Linked DNA regions of Rosistilla oblonga. The protein of the gene in region 2 binds, or shares a complex with, the protein of the main gene of each other region. Links are inferred from orthologs where the notes say so. Each region holds a gene or a part of one and is shown on either strand. Other genes may lie near its edges.

The links.
Region 1: the proteins of smc (region 2) and CA51_RS11885 are in contact, whole or in part, in a crystal structure (PDB 3ZGX), measured with the Bacillus subtilis proteins. The link is inferred for Rosistilla oblonga from one-to-one orthologs.

What each region holds. Positions count from the first base shown.
Region 1 is NZ_CP036292.1:3,339,784-3,347,938, reverse strand. What follows is about bases 2,294-5,046. They hold CA51_RS11885 (segregation and condensation protein A), read right to left. Parts: upstream 4,199-5,046; coding sequence 3,389-4,198; downstream 2,294-3,388. Other genes in these bases: ilvN (acetolactate synthase small subunit), read left to right, coding at 4,634-5,046; CA51_RS11890 (MBL fold metallo-hydrolase), read right to left, coding at 2,541-3,380; hemW (radical SAM family heme chaperone HemW), read right to left, coding at 2,294-2,550. In the rest of the region: CA51_RS11900 (HEAT repeat domain-containing protein), read left to right, coding at 48-1,358; more of hemW, read right to left, coding at 1,381-2,293; more of ilvN, read left to right, coding at 5,047-5,137; ilvC (ketol-acid reductoisomerase), read left to right, coding at 5,271-6,275; CA51_RS11870 (DUF1573 domain-containing protein), read left to right, coding at 6,806-7,801; CA51_RS11865 (hypothetical protein), read right to left, coding at 8,017-8,155. UniProt on the Bacillus subtilis protein: Participates in chromosomal partition during cell division. May act via the formation of a condensin-like complex containing Smc and ScpB that pull DNA away from mid-cell into both cell halves.
Region 2 is NZ_CP036292.1:5,570,761-5,580,351, reverse strand. Bases 2,844-7,032 are described here. They hold smc (chromosome segregation protein SMC), read right to left. Parts: upstream 6,665-7,032; coding sequence 3,044-6,664; downstream 2,844-3,043. Other genes in these bases: CA51_RS19720 (flagellar basal body P-ring protein FlgI), read right to left, coding at 6,809-7,032; CA51_RS19730 (BatA domain-containing protein), read right to left, coding at 2,844-2,932. In the rest of the region: CA51_RS19735 (SdrD B-like domain-containing protein), read right to left, coding at 1-499; more of CA51_RS19730, read right to left, coding at 614-2,843; more of CA51_RS19720, read right to left, coding at 7,033-8,566; CA51_RS19715 (DMT family transporter), read left to right, coding at 8,810-9,340. UniProt on the Bacillus subtilis protein: Required for chromosome condensation and partitioning.

The DNA.
Region 1 (8,155 bases), 2.2 Mb from region 2 along the record:
AACGCGGCGTCTGCAAGGATCACGTAGTTTTCCAGAGGTGGCTGAGGATGTTATTTGGATTTGGCAAAGCAAAGCCACCGTTGACGGCGTCGCGACGCGGGCAGATCGAACTGCGGATGCGGTATCTTGTCGATCGGTTGACGCTCCCCGTAGTGCAACAGACGGCCATCGTCACCGACCCGGCGGTCTTTTTGCCCGCCGACTCGCTGACCGCCGAAGATCTGCCAACGGTAGCTCAGCGGATCGCCAAACAGTTGCAAGTCGATGTCTCCGGCTTGCCGATCGAGGTCGCTGATGGCGGTCCCGACGCGGCGGTTCACCAAATTGGCGACGCGCCGAAAGTCCGAGTCCCTCAAGCAGCACTGAGCGACGGGCCGCGGTTGGTCACCACGCTGGCTCACGAAGTCTCGCACTACCGCCTGCGACAGTTCGACAGCCGCGAGATGCCCGATCAGGGACAATGGCTCACCGAACTGGCAACGCTTTGCGGCGGATTTGTCGTCGCCGTCTGCAACAGCAGCGTCAAAGAATCGTGTTGCAGCACGCCAGCTCCCACCATCAAATCGCTCCGCACTTTAGGTTACCTGACCTCGGCCGACCTCGGTTACGCCGCAGCCTGTTTGGCCCGACTGCGGAACGAAACCGATCCCGCTTGGGGAAAACTGCTGCGAGCCGATGCGCAGGTGACTTTCAAACAAGCGATGAAGTCGATGCCCGCTGCCTGCACGATGATCATCGACGCGACGACGATTCCCGGTCCGCAAAGCTCGATGCAGCAGCTGGCCGAACAGATGGTGTCGTCCAATGAATCGTATCAGTTCCTGGCGGCCGAACAGGTTGCCAATCGGACCGACGAGTCGCGGGAAGCCTTTGTTCCCGCGTTGATCCAGATGTTGCGATCGCGCGATGAACAGGTCGTCCTGGTCGCGGCCGAGGCGCTTCGCACGATTGGGCCGGCCGCCCAGAGTGCCGCTCCCGCCCTGGAACATCTGCTGACCCACCGCGTCGATATGATCGCCGCATCGGCAGGGATCGCGCTGATGGCGATCGACCCTAACGAAATCGTCTTCGAACACGTCGGCGATCTTCTCGAAAATCGATGGTCCGCCGCGATCCCACTCTCCGCAGCTCTCGCCGAATATGGTGAGCAAGCGGCGCCGGCTGGGCCTAGTATCTGCCGACGCCTGGTCACCGCGCTGCGACGCACCGAGGATGAGATCATCGATTCGCTGGCAGGCTGCTTGCACTCGGTCTCCGCCGCACCGATGGAAGTCATCGAAGCGACGATCTCCAACGAAGAGATCCTGGAATGGATGAAGGGTTACCTGGCCAGCATGGATGATGTGGCGGCGGAATAACTCGCCGCGGCGACCGTTGCGGCTAGAGAATCTCCGACAGCACTGAATCGCTCACGAACAGCCCCTGGGCTGTCAGAGCGATTCGATTGTCGGTTCGCGTCAACATCCCGATCTCGGTCAGCATCTGAAACTGCTTCCCTAGCAACTGGTCGATCACTTGCAGCGGGCCCACTTCGGTCAGTTCGACTCCGGCCAACATCCGCAGCCCAAACGCTACCCGCTCGCGAATCAATTGCTCCTGCGTCAACGTCTCCGACTCAGCGATCGGCGATTCGCCGCGCAACAACCGCTTGATATAGGTTGTCGTGCTGCGATGGTTGACCTCGCGGCGACCGTCGACAAACGCCGCCGCTCCAGGACCGGCAGCGTACCATCCAACGCCCCGCCAATACGCCATGTTGTGCTGGCAGCGCCGCCCCGGCATCGCGTGGTTGGAGACTTCGTAGTGTTCAAAACCGGCGGCCTTGGGAATCGCGATCGCATCGCGGAACATCTGCAACTGGTCCTCTTCGATCACCGTGGCGATCGTCGCTTTCTGCAGCCGGTTCCAGAACTGCGTCCCCTTTTCAAACGTCAAACCGTACGTCGACAGATGACTCAGCGGCATCGCGACCGCATCGCGAAGATCGCCTCGCCACGCGTCGGGCGTTTCGCCGGGTGTCGCGAAGATCAGGTCGATCGAAACGTTCCCGATCGTCTCTGCCGCCAACTGAATCGCCCGCCTCGCTTCGCCGGGTGAATGCGTCCGCTCGAGTATTTTCAGCTTGGCGGCGTCGAACGACTGCACTCCCAAACTGATCCGATCGACTCCAAATTGCTTCAGAAGATCCAGCTTCGACTGCGTGATATCGTTCGGATTCGCTTCGACACTGAACTCGGTAGCGCCACCGGAAAGGGGAAACCAATGGCCAACAAGACGCAGGAAACGGGTAAGGGCAGGGGCGTCGAAGTGGGTCGGAGTGCCGCCGCCGACGAACAGCGTGTCGACGGTGCGAGGTTCGACCAATCGCGTCAGTTCAGCCTCTAACGCGTCGAGGTAGGCGTCGACAAGATCGTCCCGCCCCGCAAGAACGCTGAAATTGCAGTACCCACAACGGTGCTGGCAGAACGGAACATGGACGTACGCCGCTCGCGGCGTGTCCAATCGCGCCGGAGCCTCCAATTCCAGATCGGTTTGGTTTCTTATAACCACAGGTTCAACCGGCCGCCCAACAGCCCGGGAAGTTTCTTTTCGACCATCCGGCGAATCTGTTGGTCGCTGTAACGCGTGCTGAAATGCGACGCGATGATCAGTTCATTATTAAAGCGATCCTTCCGCGCAACCCAGTCGTCCAGATGCATGTGGCCGTGCTTATGGATCTTTTCTTTACGGTGGTCCGGGGCGATGAACGTCATCTCCGCGATTAAGATCTTGCAATCGAAGACCTCCGGATTGTCATCGAGTCCGCGCGGCTGGGTGTCGCCGGTGTAGGCGAGGATCGGCATCCGCGTCTCGTGCGAGACCTCGACGCCTTTCATGCGGAGATCGCGAATCTCGGTCCCCTGCAGTCCCTGAAACTCTTCTTTTAACTTCTTCCTCCGCTCGCTGACCATATAACCGACCGAGGTGATCGTGTGGCGGGTCGGGAAGACGTTGACGACAAGTTCGCGAGAGAGTTCGATTTCGTCCCCCGGCTCGGCCGGTAGCAGTTCGCACGGCATCGCCCCTTTGTCCAAGCGGGTAAAGCTGCGAAGCATCGCCAGGCAGTGATCGATCGAATTGGCTGGCAGATAGATCACCGGCGGATCCATCTTCATCATCCGCCGGCGGGAGACGTAGACAGCAAGCGCGGCGATGTGATCCAGGTGGGTATGGCTGACAAACCAAGTCGGCGTTCCCATGAAGTCCCAGGGCTGCACGCCGAGATCAAAACCACACTTCAGTTCGGGGATGCGCCAACACGTTTGCACGGCGGCGCGCGAATAGCCTTCGATGGTTAGTCCGGCGTGCTGACACTTCCGCAACGGAATATTTTCGAACATCAACTCTCTCAAGACGACTTTTTAATGGGCAAGTTCGTTTCATCGACGGCGCTGGCGTCGTAGTTGTCGACCTCGCTTACATTCAGCTCCGTCTCGAACCGTTCACCTCGGGTGACTACGATATCAATGCCGCCGGCTTCCTGCCGGGTCGACACACCGTAATGCCTTGCCAACTCTAGGATCGCTAGAAAGATACCAATCATCGCCGACTTATGAGCCCCCAGGTCGAACAAGTCGGAGAAGCGAACCTCGTCGACCTTCAGCAATTGTTCGTGGATGCGTTGCATGTAGACGTGGATCGGCGTGTCGTCGTAGACGACTTGTGTTGGCGGGGGCCCCGAGGATTCGCGCATGATCCGGCCAAAAGCACTGACCAGATCCCACAGTTCCAGATCGGCGATCGGTTGGTCGCCGGGATCGATCTGTCGGGGGGGAAGATCGTCGGCGATCCGCGGATACCGCTGCTGCCACTGCTCTCCCATCTCGTCCAAGATGCTCGACGCGTCGCGGAATCGCTTGTACTCCAACAACCGCTCGACAAGCTCTTCCTGAGGGTCTTCGAGGACCTCTTCTTCCTGTTCGTCGTCGGCCTGCGGAAGGACCGCCTTGCTCTTGAATTCGACCAGGGTCGAGGCGAGATCGATGAAATCGCCGACGCCGTTGACGTCGAGATCCTGCAAAACTTCCAAATATTCCAGGTATTGGTCGACCACATTTGCCAGCGACATCGTCGTGATGTCCAACTCGCTGCGGCGGACCAGATACAACAGCAGATCCAACGGACCGCGGTAGGCTGGCAAATCGATTCGGAAGGTCATGGGGAAAGCTTTCGAGGCATTTGCCGGACGACGCGGCGGCAACTGGGCCGGCGCGGCGGGGGTCGACGACGATCGACCGGACTCTTTTCTAGCGTGCCAAAACGATAGTTGGCAAACGACTAATGTGGCGTTATTTCGCCTTGAACGCCAGATCGGGCTTCAAAATCGATGGGGCAGCTCTCACGATCCCATGAACCTCAACCGCCCGCAAGGGTCTCAGTCAAGCGTTCAAAGTTCGCCCTCGGCGAACGGTTTGCCCAAGTCGATTTACCGCGAAAGCCGCAATTTCCGGCAGCGCACAGCAACGACAAACACTTTCATTCACGTTTGGCGGATTACCAACCCTTGTCCCCAGGAAAACCCACAACTATGATGCGGTCTTTTCTCGCACGGCCAGGCTTCAGCCTGGATTCAACCACGGTCCAAAAACACAACATGCGACACGTTCTATCGGCCCTCGTTCAGAATGTTCCCGGTGTGCTCGCGCACATCTCGGGGATGTTGGCCTCGCGCGGATACAACATCGACTCATTGGCAGTCGGGGAAACCGACGATCCCCACTTGTCTCACATGACCTTTGTCGTGGTGGGAGACGAGAAGACGCTGGCGCAGGTCCGCAAGCAGCTGGAAAAGATTGTGACCGTCGTCCGCGTGATGGATATCAGTGCGACCGATTTCGTCGAACGCGATTTGATGCTGTGCAAGGTGCAAGCGGCTCCTGGCCCTTCGCGATCGGAAGTTCGCGAACTTGTCGACATCTTCCGCGGCCGGATTGTTGACGTCGGTCCCGACGAAATCACGATCGAGATGAGCGGACGCGAAAGCAAGGTCGAAGCGTTCATCGAACGGATGCGAACCTACGGAATCATCGAACTGGTTCGAACCGGGCGAATCGCCATGGTCCGCAGCGGTGCGGTGAGCGAAGAGCCAGTCGAATAAACGCGTTCTCAACGCGCCGGCATCGATGGAGCCAAAGCGTCTGCTGACGCTGGAACGCCCCGTCGAATACAAGCCGAAAATCGTCCAATTGTTCAAACCGACTTACGCCACGATAGCACAAGGAACACTCCACATGGCGGCCACGATTTATTACGACAACGACGCCGATCTGTCCCACCTGAAAGGCAAGACGATCGCGATTATTGGTTACGGTTCGCAGGGCCACGCCCAAGCGCAGAACCTTCGCGACAGCGGCTGCGATGTGATCATCGGCCAACGCCCCGGCGGACCAAACTACGATTTGGCCAAGAGCCACGGCTTCGAACCGATGTCCGCTGACGAAGCGACCGCCAAGGCCGACGTCGTCAACCTGTTGCTCCCCGACGAAGTTCAGGGCGACATCTACAAGGCTCAGATCCGCGACAACCTGCAGCCAGGCAACGTCCTGATGTGCTCGCACGGTTTCAACATCCACTTCGGCCAAATCGAACCGCCAACCGGTGTCGACACCCTGTTGGTCGCCCCCAAGGGCCCCGGGCACTTGGTCCGTAGCGAATACGAAAAGGGTGGCGGCGTCCCCAGCTTGATCGCTTTGGGCGAAGGAGCCAGCGAAGAGACCAAGCAGATCGGTCTGGCTTATGCCAAGGGCATCGGCGGCACCCGTGGTGGCGTTATCGAGACGACCTTCCAAGAAGAGACCGAGACCGACCTGTTCGGCGAACAAGTGGTTCTCTGTGGCGGTTTGAGCGAACTGATCAAAGCGGGCTTCGAAACGCTTGTCGAAGCTGGCTACCAACCCGAGATGGCCTACTTCGAGTGCATGCACGAAGTCAAGCTGATCGTCGACCTGTTCTACCAGGGCGGACTTAGCTACATGCGTTACAGCATCTCGAACACCGCTGAATACGGCGACTACGTCACCGGCCCGCGAATCATCACGCCTGAAACCAAGGCAGAGATGAAGCGAGTTCTGACCGAAATCCAAAACGGCACCTTCGCTCGCAACTGGATCTTGGAGAACCGCGGCGGTGCTGCGATGTTCAAGACGACCCGTCGTCTGGAGCAAGGTCACGAGATCGAAAACGTCGGCAAGCGTCTGCGTTCGCTGATGAGCTGGATCGACGACAAGCAAGTCTAGGCACTTGTTTCGCTCTCTCAAAACGATCACCCAGGTTTCGCAAGAAATCTGGGTTTTTTTGTGAAATCTTCCCGGGCGCCTTCGCGCGATCGGACAACCTCTTCGACCTGCAATCGACTTAGGATTCCCCCCCAAGCGACCACATGTTGGGCAACGCAGGATCTCGTGAGTGATGGTTGAGTTGCCCCTGGAATGGTACTATCATGCAGACAGAAAGGCTAACCATCCCTCCCAGTCGTTACATCCTGCCTGTCCCGCTGCGGACAAAACATTCATTCCCGAAAACGTCACGCACTTTTTGAAAAAAATAGTTGCGTAAAATAGTAGCAATAGCCTCGGAACCCAACTAAGCGTTCTAGACTTCGTTGATTCTGGCGGGTTTTTGAGTTGCAAGGATGCGATCGCGCGACACGGTTTCCGTGGCGTTGCTGTCCGGAAAGGGATCGGAAACCGTATTTACCGGGGCAGTCAAATGCTGGCTCGAAACCGAGGGCTTTGATCACAAACATTTTGGATGGGGATTTGAGACGATGAACACTCTGAAGGTACGAGGCGTTTGCGGGTTGATGCTGATCGCATTGGTCGCCCCGCAAGCTGGCGCAGTCGAATGGGCTGACAACATGTTTCCCGTCAAGAAGCATGAGTTTGGAACGGTCGCGGTCGCAGCCAAAACCGAATTCCGGTTCCCGTTCAAGAACCTATATAAGGAAGACGTCCACGTCTCCACGGTTCGGGCTAGCTGTGGTTGCACCACCCCGATCATCGAAAACCATACGCTTAAGACCGGCGAAACAGGACATATCCTGGCCCGCTTCAACACCGGTTCGTTCCACGGCAAGAAGGGAGCGACCCTGACCGTTGTGATCGACAAGCCGTATTATGCCGAAGTCCAATTGCGAGTCGATGGTTACATCCGCCGCGACATCGTCTTCAATCCCGGACAAGTCGAATTTGGATCGGTGATGCAGGGTGAATCGGTCCACAAAGAGATCGGTGTTACTTACGCTGGCCGCAGCGACTGGAAGATCGTCGAAGTCCAATCGCCTTCGCCCAACGTCGCCGCTGCGTTCGAAGAGGTTTCCCGCAACGGAGGCCGCGTTTCCTACAAGTTGAATGTCGCGTTCGACGGTGCCGCCGAACCGGGCCAAGCACACACGAACATCGTCGTGATCACCAACGACCGCGCGATGCCACGTGTTCCTTTGGAAGTCACCTACGAAGTCCGACCCGCAGTCATCGTCAGCCCGCAAGTCATGGCGATCGGCAACCTGAAACCAGGCGAATCGTCGGAGCAACGGTTGGTTGTTCGCAGCGATAAACCGTTCCGCTTGACCGATATCAAGGCCGAAGGCTTCAGCATCGAATACAAAGCCAACGCAGAATCGAAGAAGATGCACGTCTTGCCACTGAAGATCACCGCGGGTGATAAAGCGGGCTCGAAGAGCCAACGATTGATCGTCCATACCGATCTGCCCGGCGACCTCACCGGCAGCGCTCTGGTAGCTGGCCAAATCGTCGCTAAGTAGCTGATAGCGGTTTCGACACTCGCGGCGGTCGCAATCCCCAACCGCCAGCGAGCCACGCCCGTACCGGTCGATTCGCCAAGCGTTTCGACCGGCGAACGCATTCTTTGGATCACGCACGGCATCACACCACGATGCCGCATCGCGGGTCCGACGCACGAGCAATCGATGCGAATACCACGTATCGGCTGGGCGACTTTAGCTCCGCAAGGCTACGACTATCGCGATTCCGTAGGCGCGACGATTGTAGGCAACCGGCTCGTCGTCACTTCGGGGCTGCTTGGGCCAGCTTTGAACAGTTCATCTGGCGGCGTCAGGCCTGCTCGATGCCTGGCGGGGACGGAGCTATGGACTCCT
Region 2 (9,591 bases):
TTCCCGCTGCAATCGCCGCTCCATTGTTTGCGTTGGGTAACGCGCCACCGCGAATTCCAGAAATATTGTAGAACGAATCGAAGTTTGCCGGATCGTTGGCGTCAAATTTGAAAGCCCCCGCGTTGTAGCCTTCAATGGCCCGTTGCAAGGTGAAGTTGGACGTGACCAAGTTGTTGGGAACATCGCCATTGACCAATGGGTAGTTTGGTAGGTCACCATCGGAGTTCGGCTGGAACGCAGGTTCATCCAGTTCTAAAACAGCCGGATCCCATGAGTAGTTGAGTGGCAATGAAATCACGCCGGAGGTCGAATCGGGGACGTCGACGACCACTCTGGCTTCGTAGACTTCGCCAGCCTGTAACGAACTAACCGGCGTAGGGTTACCCGGTTCATAGAATTCCACTCCCAAACCCAATGTCGCCAGCAGGGCTCGCGATTCGAGCGATTCAGCCAACAGACGACGACGGCGTTTGAACTTGTGTTGTTGTGGATGTCTCATTGCTGCCCCTGCCAGAACGGATGGATTCGATTCATGCTAAACACGAACCTCGCATCGACCAAGCAAAAAGTTGGCAGAACCCCCCGGTGTGGTGTAGAGGTCCGGTTTTTCTAGCTATTTGGCCGCGTAGAAGCGGTTGGCCAGAATCTGCTCCAAGACAAACACGCCGCAGACCAACAACATCATCTGGGCGTAGAAGGGTTGGGCGTTGGATCCCGTTGTCGCCGACCAATCGATCTGTTCCCGCTCGGTGACCAATTTGTAGCGGTCGGCGCCGAGGATCGCGGTCAGGTCGTCGGTCGAGATCCGCTGCAGGTCGGTTTCGGCGGGAGCCAGATTGACGCTGTAGCCGAGCGTCTCGCCGCTGCTGCGCAACCAATAGTTTCCGGCGACGGCGGCCGGACCGGGGGCAACTTGGCTGCCACTGGATTCGACGACGACGGGGGCTGCGGAACCAGCGAACAACTGATACCGATGCGGCGCTCCATCGGCTGTCTTCAGTCCGACGGGCTGGCCGACGCGAACGTTGAGCGTTCCCGGGTCGCGATCGGCCAAATAGTCAAACGCGCCACGAACCAACAGAAACGCCGGCCAATACTCTTCGCTGGTGCTGAACAGTTCGTTCCAACGCCGCCCCGGGCCGTCGATTCCGGGCAGCGGAGTCGTGAACATCAACAACCGCCCCGCCCCGATGGCTCGATCGATCATCGCGGGGTGCTGAGTATCGGTGTATCGAGCGATCACGACGTCACTCTCTTGGCGATCGATCTGCCAGTAGCGATAGATCGGGTACAGTTGCCAGGGAACGTTGCCCGCGACGGCGGCAAACGGTCGCAGCGCCGGATGGCCGCTCCGCTGCGTATCGATCCAGTGTCCCGGTTCGGGGACTCGCCACTGCCGGACCACGCGACCGATCAACGGATCGTCATCGGTTTGTTCTTCCTGCTCTTCCCAAGCGGGGCCCAAGCTGATCCACAGCTTGCCACCTTGCTGAGTCCACGCCGTCAGCAGGTCTTGTTGAGCTGTCGACAGCCGCGGAGGATCCAACAGGCCGATCACGCGGTAATCGGAAAGTGTCGTCTGCTGCAATTCGGACATCGGGATTCCATCGACGTCGTAGTCGACGCTGCCGCTGCCACTGACACCCGGCAGCGCCAACGCCTGTTCGATGACGCGTCGCTCATTGGAATTGTTGGAAACCAGCAGGGCACGCGGCGGTTGATTCACGGCGATCGTCAGATAACGCGTGTTGTCGATCGGCAATGCATCGGTTTCGCTGAGCGCGATCTCGGCATGATGGACTCCCGGTTCCAGCGGCGGCAGCGACAGCGTGATGTCGCTGCGAGCCGGATCGGCGATCGTGGCTCGCTGGCGATCGATCACTTGCGCCTCGGGGAAAACTGTTTTTCCATCGCGCATGACGGGGAGGGTCGGATCGCGATCGTACAACCGCAGTTCGACCGAGACCTGGCCCGACGGGAAATCACCGACGCTGGCGACCTGGGTTTGCACCGGCACCGGGATCCCGCGAGCTACCGATTCCGAAGCGACCTGCACGTCGCCGAGGGTACGATTTTGGACGACATCCGAACCGACATCGATCACTTGTAGGTCGACGCCTTCGGGCAGCGAGAGCGTCGCCGATCGGTTCCAGCTGGCGGCGGTTCGGTCGGTGATCACATAGACGACGCGCTGCTCGAAGGGGCTGTTGGCGACAAGCGCCGCGGCGGCTTCGATCTGTTGTTCCAAAGGCTGTACCACTTGCAGCGGTTCCAGCCGCCGGATCGACCGCCGCGCCGCCGCGAGATCGATCGCAGCAACCGTTGGTTTGACGCTGCGGTCGAGAACCGCCAGGGTGCTCGTGTCGGTGTAGTGATCGACGATCCAGCCGGCCCATTGGCGAGCGATTTCCAGCCGAGATCCGTCATCGGTTTGGTAGGTCATCCGCACCGAATTGTCGACCACGATCGCAACCGCCGAGGGGCGCTGGCTGTTGACGATGGGAGTCTTTTCAGTCGCCGCGACCGCAGTGCCCCAGACGGTCGCTCCGAGTAATAACAGGCCGCCGGCGACCGCTAGCGGGAGCACAAATCGCAACGATTTCTGCTGAGCAAATGCCCAAGCGGCCATCGCGGCGGTGGCCATTCCCAAAACGGCGATGATGCCGACCGAAAGCCATGTGCCGCCGCGAGCACTGGGGACGTGCGGTTGGGCGAGAGCCAACGCGAGCCCGGCTAGAGCTAGCACGCGAAGCAGCAGCAGCGACCAATGGCGGACCCGCATCCGGCGGCGATTGGTTTCGATCCGCTGGGTGAGAAAGCGGAGAGCGGGAAATTCCAGCCGCTGCGGTTCGCGTCGTCCCAGCAGGTGCAGGGCGATCGGAATCGCGGCTGCGGCGAGTCCGAACAACAGCGTGACGTTGAGGAATCCCATAAAGACGATGTTCGGCCGAACTGGTGAATCGGTGTTGCTGGCGTGTTGGTTGCGATGCCGTGCCAGCTTAGCGGATCGGGTGGTGAGGTTGGACCATGATTGCGAACTCGGTTAAGCAGCTTCGTCGTTTTTCGATCGCTTAACCGCCTCTTCGCTGATGTGCCCGTCCTCGCTGACATCTTCGAAGCGAACCGAGACGCGTGTCGAAACGCCCGATTCCTGCATCGTGACGCCGTACAGCGTGTGGGCGGCGGTCATCGTTTTTTTGGAGTGGGTGACGACGACAAACTTGCTGTGCTCGAGAAACTCCTGCAACACGCTGACAAACCGGCCGATGTTCGCTTCGTCAAACGGTGCGTCGACTTCGTCCAGTACGCAGAACGGGCTGGGGCGATATTTGAAGATCGACATCAGCAGCGCAACGGCTGTCAGCGCTTTTTCACCACCGGACAGCAGCGTGTTGCTGAACGTCGGCTTACCCGGCGGAGTTGCGATGATCTCGACACCGGCTTCCAACGGATCGGCACCTTCTTCGAGGATCAGGTCGGCGCTACCGCCACCAAACGAGCGACGGTAGAGCGTTTGGAAGTTGGTCCGAATCGCTTCCAACGTGTCGAGGAACAGCCGCCGCGAATCGGCGTTGATCTTGTTAACGATCCGTTCTAGCGACGCCTTGGCGGCGGTCAAGTCTTGATACTGACCGTGCAGCATGTCGTAACGCTCTTGCAACTCTTCCAGTTCTTCGAGCGCTTCCATGTTGACCGATCCCGATTTCTGCACCTGTTGCCGCAGATCGGTAATCTCTTTTTCCACCGCTTGGCGATCTTCGGGCGGTTCGAAGTCTTCGGGAATCGGCACTTCGGCAAGATTGATCTCGTAGTCGTCCAGCAACCGTTGGGCGAGGTTCGCCCGCTGGACATCGGCGGTGTCGCGTCGGCGTTGGATCGCGTGGACCTGTTCGGCAGCCTTGTTGACCCGCTTTTGAACCGCGTCGATCTCTTTTTGCTTCGCCGAAATGTCGACTCGCACTCGGCTGACCTCCGCCGCCAACGCCTTCAACGCGTCGCCGTCGGCCTGTTCGGAAAGGTACAGTTCGTTCAGTTCCGAGGAAGCGTCGAGCATTCGGCGATCGAGATCTTGCAAACGCTGCAGTTCGGTATTCAACCGCTGACGGACTTCGTCGACAGCTTCTCGCCGTTCGCCTTGATCGCGACGGACCTGTTCGATCGCGGTCTCCAAAGCCTCGCTGCGTTGTTCGCTGCGAGCCAGTTCGACGTTGGCTTTCATCAACGCATCGGAGGCCTGGCGTTCTTCGTCCTGAGCCAACTGTAGAGTCTGCTTGAACTCTTCCTGTTGGTTCTCGTATCGCTCTGCACGCTGGCGACACCCGGCCAGAGCCTGCCGCACCTCGACCAGTTCGACCTGGCTTTCGTTGTGAGTCCGGTGGATCGATTCGGCTTCTTCGGTCAACGATCGCAACGCATGGACTTGCGCGTCCAAGGCATCGGTCGCCGCGGTCAGCGTCGCGCCCGAAGCGGCTCGCTGGGTGACCGCGTCGCGGTGCTTGGTGATGATCTGGTGCAATTCGGCGTCGCGCTGTTCGACGTTGGCAGCCAACCGCGACGCTTCCTTGTCCGATTCTTCCAGCTGGTAGCGGTAGGTTTGTTGTTCTTTGCGAGCCGAGGCGAGTTCGCTGCGGCGGCTGACCAAACCGGCGGCCGCTCGAGCCGGGCCGATCACGACGCTGCCGTCGCGTTCCAGCAGTTCGCAGTTGCGGGTCACAAACCGCAAACCCGCTCCGCTCAACCGGCTCAGTCCCAACGCGATCTCTAGCGATTCGACCAACCAGGTCGTGCACAAAAGATGCCGGACCAACGGTTCGATCTTCTCGCCCGCTTTGACCATCCGATCGGCGCGGCCGATGATTCCCGCGAGGCCATCCAAGCGGATCCGTTCACCGGGACGGACGCTGGGCAGTTCATCCATTCGGATCAGACCAACGCGGCCGCTCAATTTGACAGCTCCCGCAGCGACAGCCCGCTGGATCTCATCGCCGCTGACGACTAGAAACTGCGACTTGCCACCGAGAGCGACATCGATCAGCGGAGCGACATGGACATCGGCTTCGAACAGATCGGCGACGATCCCGTGGCAACTGGCAAGCGGTCCGGAGTCGTCGCGGGCGGCGGCGTCCAAGACATCGCGGACACCGTTTTCGACACCTTCGTGGCGCTGCTGCAAATCCTCCAGAACGTTCAGCCGTTCGCTGACCCCGTGCAAACGGCTCTGCAACGCCGCGATCTCTTCGCGGCGGCGATTGAGGACGCGGCGGCGGTCGGCCAATTCGTTTTCCATCGTATCGATCTGGACCGCATACGCTTCGATCTGCGTATCGAGATCGGCCACGACTTTTTGGCATCGCTCCGCATCATCGGTCAACCGTTTAACGACGGCTTGTTGAGCGGAGATCCGTTGCTCGAGGACCTTTTCGCTGCGTTGAGCTTCGGAGATCTGTTGATTCAGCCGCTGCATCTGGCCATCGAGTTCGCTCGCTTCGCGGAGCGCGTTGAGATGCTGTTGCTCGGCTTCCAAGCTGCTGCGGCGGACGTGGTCGACATGCTGACCGACTCGTGTGTTCTCCGCCTCAGCCGCCTCCGCGATCGCCTTCGCCTTGGCTCCCATTTCAACCGCATCGGCGAGCCGCGATTCCAAACGCCGCAGTTCGGCCGTCGCCGTTCCCGCTTGGGCTTGCAGGACCTGCAGTCGCCGGCGCTGCGAAGCGGATGATTGTTCGATGTCTTGGCGAGCTGTGGTGTCGGCATCGCGGCGACCGACAAGCGATGCGATCCGCCGCGACGCTTCGGTGCGGCTGGATTCGACCGATTGAGCCTTCATCGCCACGGCTTGCAGGCTCATCTCCAACTGCTGACGCGATTCGCTCACGCCGGCCAGTTCGGCTTGCACCGCTTCACGCGTCGCCTCGGCTTCGGCCAGCTCCGAATCGGTCTGCTCCAGACAATTGGAGAACTCTTGCCAATCGGTCCACGCGACCTGCATCCGCAGTTCTTTTAGCCGGGTGCTTTGAATCCGATAGCGTTCCGCTTTGGTCGCTTGGCTCTTGATGCTTTTGAGTCGCGCGGCGACCTCGTCGACGATGTCGCCCAATCGAACCAAGTTCTGATCGACGCGAGCCAACCGCCGTGCGGCTTCGACTTTTTTCGCTTTGAAGCGGCTGATACCGGCCGCCTCTTCAAAGATCGCGCGACGATCCTTAGCGCTGGCGTTGAGCATCCGATCGACTTTGCCCTGTTCGATCAGACTGTAGGCATCGATTCCGATCCCGGTACCGCGGACCAGATTTTTGACATCCTTTAAGCGGCACGGTTCGCCGTTGATCAGATACTCTCCCTCGCCGCTGCGGAAGACGCGGCGGGTGACGTGAACTTCGGGAGCGTCGACTGGCAGCGTGCCGGCGGCGTTGTCGAAGACGATTGTCGCTTCGGCCGACGCGGCAGCTTTGCGACTTTGCGATCCTTTGAAGATCACATCGGACATGTCCTTGCCGCGTAGGCTTTTGGCCGATTGCGACCCGAGCACCCATTTGATGCCGTCGACGATGTTCGACTTGCCAGAACCGTTCGGACCCACGACGACAGTAATGCCGTCGGGGAAGTCGAATCGGGTTCGGTCGGCAAAGCTTTTGAAGCCTGCCAGTTCAAGGGCTTTGAGCATGCGGGGGGTATCGTTGGCGCGTCGGGCGGAAAGGGGTAAGGCACCTCTCAGTTCATAGTTATTATGTTAGCGCGGGGTGGAGTCTGTCGGCCTCAAATGGCCATTTTTCGGGCGATTTGTAGCGTTTTTCAGCTCCGCGACGCACTAAAACTTCCACCACGATTCCTTTTTGCCACTTCCGACAGGGGGATCGATGTCGCTGGGGCCCAGTTCTTCGAAGTTGCCGTCTTCGCTCTCCGACTCCGTCTCGCGGTGGTAGGTGCGGAGGGTTTTGGGGAGCGGATCGATGGCGAAACGAGCCTCTAGGTCTCCCTGTTCTTTGGCGAGTCGCAGCACTTCGACGACGTCGCTGTAGTTGCCGCCGACGTCGGCGATTCCCTTGATCAAACCGCCGACGGTCGCCTGCGAAACACTGCGGGTATCGGGTTTGCCAGGTTGGAATCGGCTGATCCGCAGCTTGCCCTGATCGTCGCCGCGAACCATGATTCCCGAACCAGCCATCAGATATTTTGGCGGTCGGATCGGCACCGGGCCGCCAAAGACGACGATTTCGGCAAAGCGGAGTGTGCTGACGACGACAAGTGGTTCGGCTTTCGAAGCGACGTGGAAAAAGGAGTAGCCTTCGGCCATCTCGGTTCCCGGCACCAGCAGTTCGCGATCGGGACGTTCACGCAAGTTGCGAAACGCGCCGTAACGCGTCTCGACACTCGATTCGTCCATCAGTTCGCGGAGTCCTTCGGCGGCCAATCGATGTTCCAGGATGCTCAACGCCAACAGGGCGCGGTACCGGAACGCCGGCTCGGTTTTAACCAGTTCGACCAACGGGTCGATCGCATCGACTTGGTCTAAGTAGGCGAGTGCTTCGGCGGCATAAAACCGGATTTCGGGATCGGCAACGGTGGCGGCGACCTTCAGTGGTACCGCTCCATCATCGCCGATCGCTTCGAGTTGCAACGCGGCGGCGGCCGCTGTCGATGGTTCGGTCAAACGCGCCGTCAGATCTTTGATCCGCTCATGCCGGGCATCCATCGTGTCTTTGATAGCGATCGATTGGACGACCGACATCAAACGCGGGATGTTGCGGCGGTAGGTTGGGTGAATTGAGAGTTCGATGAAATCGTCTTCTTTGGCGTTGGCGATGCCGCGGCGGCTGGTGCCATCGAAAAAGAAGAACCGGCGATTGATATCGTTAGCGATCTGTGCGGAGATGAAGGCGTGCTGGAACGCGGGGCGGATGATCAATCCGATGCTGCGCGATTTGGTGCTGCGGCCGCCCGATGGGATCACGCCTTCGCGAATCAACGCCGTTTCGTCACCCGCTTCGTAGGCGCTGCGGATCAGAATTGGGCCGGTCCCCATCGCCAACATGTCGCTGCTGCGCAATTGATTGTTCAACAGGCGAACCTCTTGCAAACGAGCGGGCATCAACCAACCGCCACGAATACTTGTGGCGGTCGATCGGGTGCTGATCCGAACGTACAGATCGATCGGGTCGTCTTTCTGGACGCCCGCGGGCAAAAAGGCTTCGACCGAAACCATCGCCGATTGGTTGGAATCGAGGAACTGGTTGGGATCGTTGACGTTGCGGGTCTTCAATTCCGACAGGATCGCATCGCGTTGCGGCGAAGGCTCGGGGATTCCGCCGGTGCCGGCTAAACCATTAACGATCGCAATCGCTTCCAATTTCACCGGATGCATGCCCATCGACACCGTTGCGTCGCGAACCAATTTGGGGCGGTCTTCGCTTTGGAAAAGCTCTTCAACTGCCGCCACTTCGTTTTCGCTTTGGTCGTCCTTGCTTCCCAACCAGGGGCTCAGACAGCCACAACATGCGACGATCAGCAATCCCCAAAACGCGGATTGCCCAAGTCGTGCGATACGGGCGATGCAGGTATTAATCATGGCGGGCATCCTTACCCAGGAATTCAAACGCTGCCGAGATGGCGAGACAAAATGCTAGTTACCAGCGGCACATTACCCCCGTCGCGTCGACAAGGTCAAGCCAGATTGGTTTTGCTGTCAGATCGGGGTTTGCTGGCACGTTGACCCGCCGCGGCGGCTGGTCGATGATAAGGCGGCCACGCGAGGGCGGCGGAGTGTGCTGACGGCGGGGCTGGCTAAGCCTACTAAAACTCGGAGTCTTCGTTGTCGCGTTGGATGTATTTGTTGATCGTATGTACGGCGCTGATCGGCGGTGCGGGCTTGGCGGCACAGCCGGGCGTCAATTCAACGCTGTCGCGGAAGATGGGGCATCCGTTGCATGCGGCCATCGTCTCTTTCGGAACCGGCCTGTTGGTGCTGGTGGTAATTGCGATCTTCAGCGGTCGCTTTCCGCCTCGCTTCACCGATTCGGTCGCATCGCTCCCGTGGTGGGCTTGGTTGGGAGGATCGATCGGTGCGTTCCTAGTAACGATGTCGATGATCTTTGCACCGCGGATCGGGGCGTTGCAATGGATCGCGTTGATCGTGACCGGCCAAGCGATTGCATCGTTGCTGTTGGATCACTACGGCTTGGCTGGCTTTCACCAGCGGTCGGCGAGTGGCATCCGCGTGCTCGGTGCAATCCTCTTAGTCGCCGGACTTATTCTGTCGAGTCTCGAGCGCGGCGGGGGAAGCGTTCCGGAGGAGATCGCCGAAACAGCACCTGTGGATCCGCCAGTCGAAGCGGAGCGATAGGGTCGGTGGTCGCGGTGACGCAACCGCGGGCGAAACGTTTGTGCCGATCGGCGAGTGATGCCGAAAGCGGCTTTCAACGCAACAGCAATATCGCTGTAGATGCGAGTAAAAACGAACAAATTGTATTGAAAACTAGGGGTAAAAACTGACCTGATTTCTCTTGGCGTTCTGGGCTCCTTCTGATAATCTCCCCCCGTCAACGAATGGGACTTGAGACGTCGAAGGATTCGCGTCTTACGTTGATGTATACT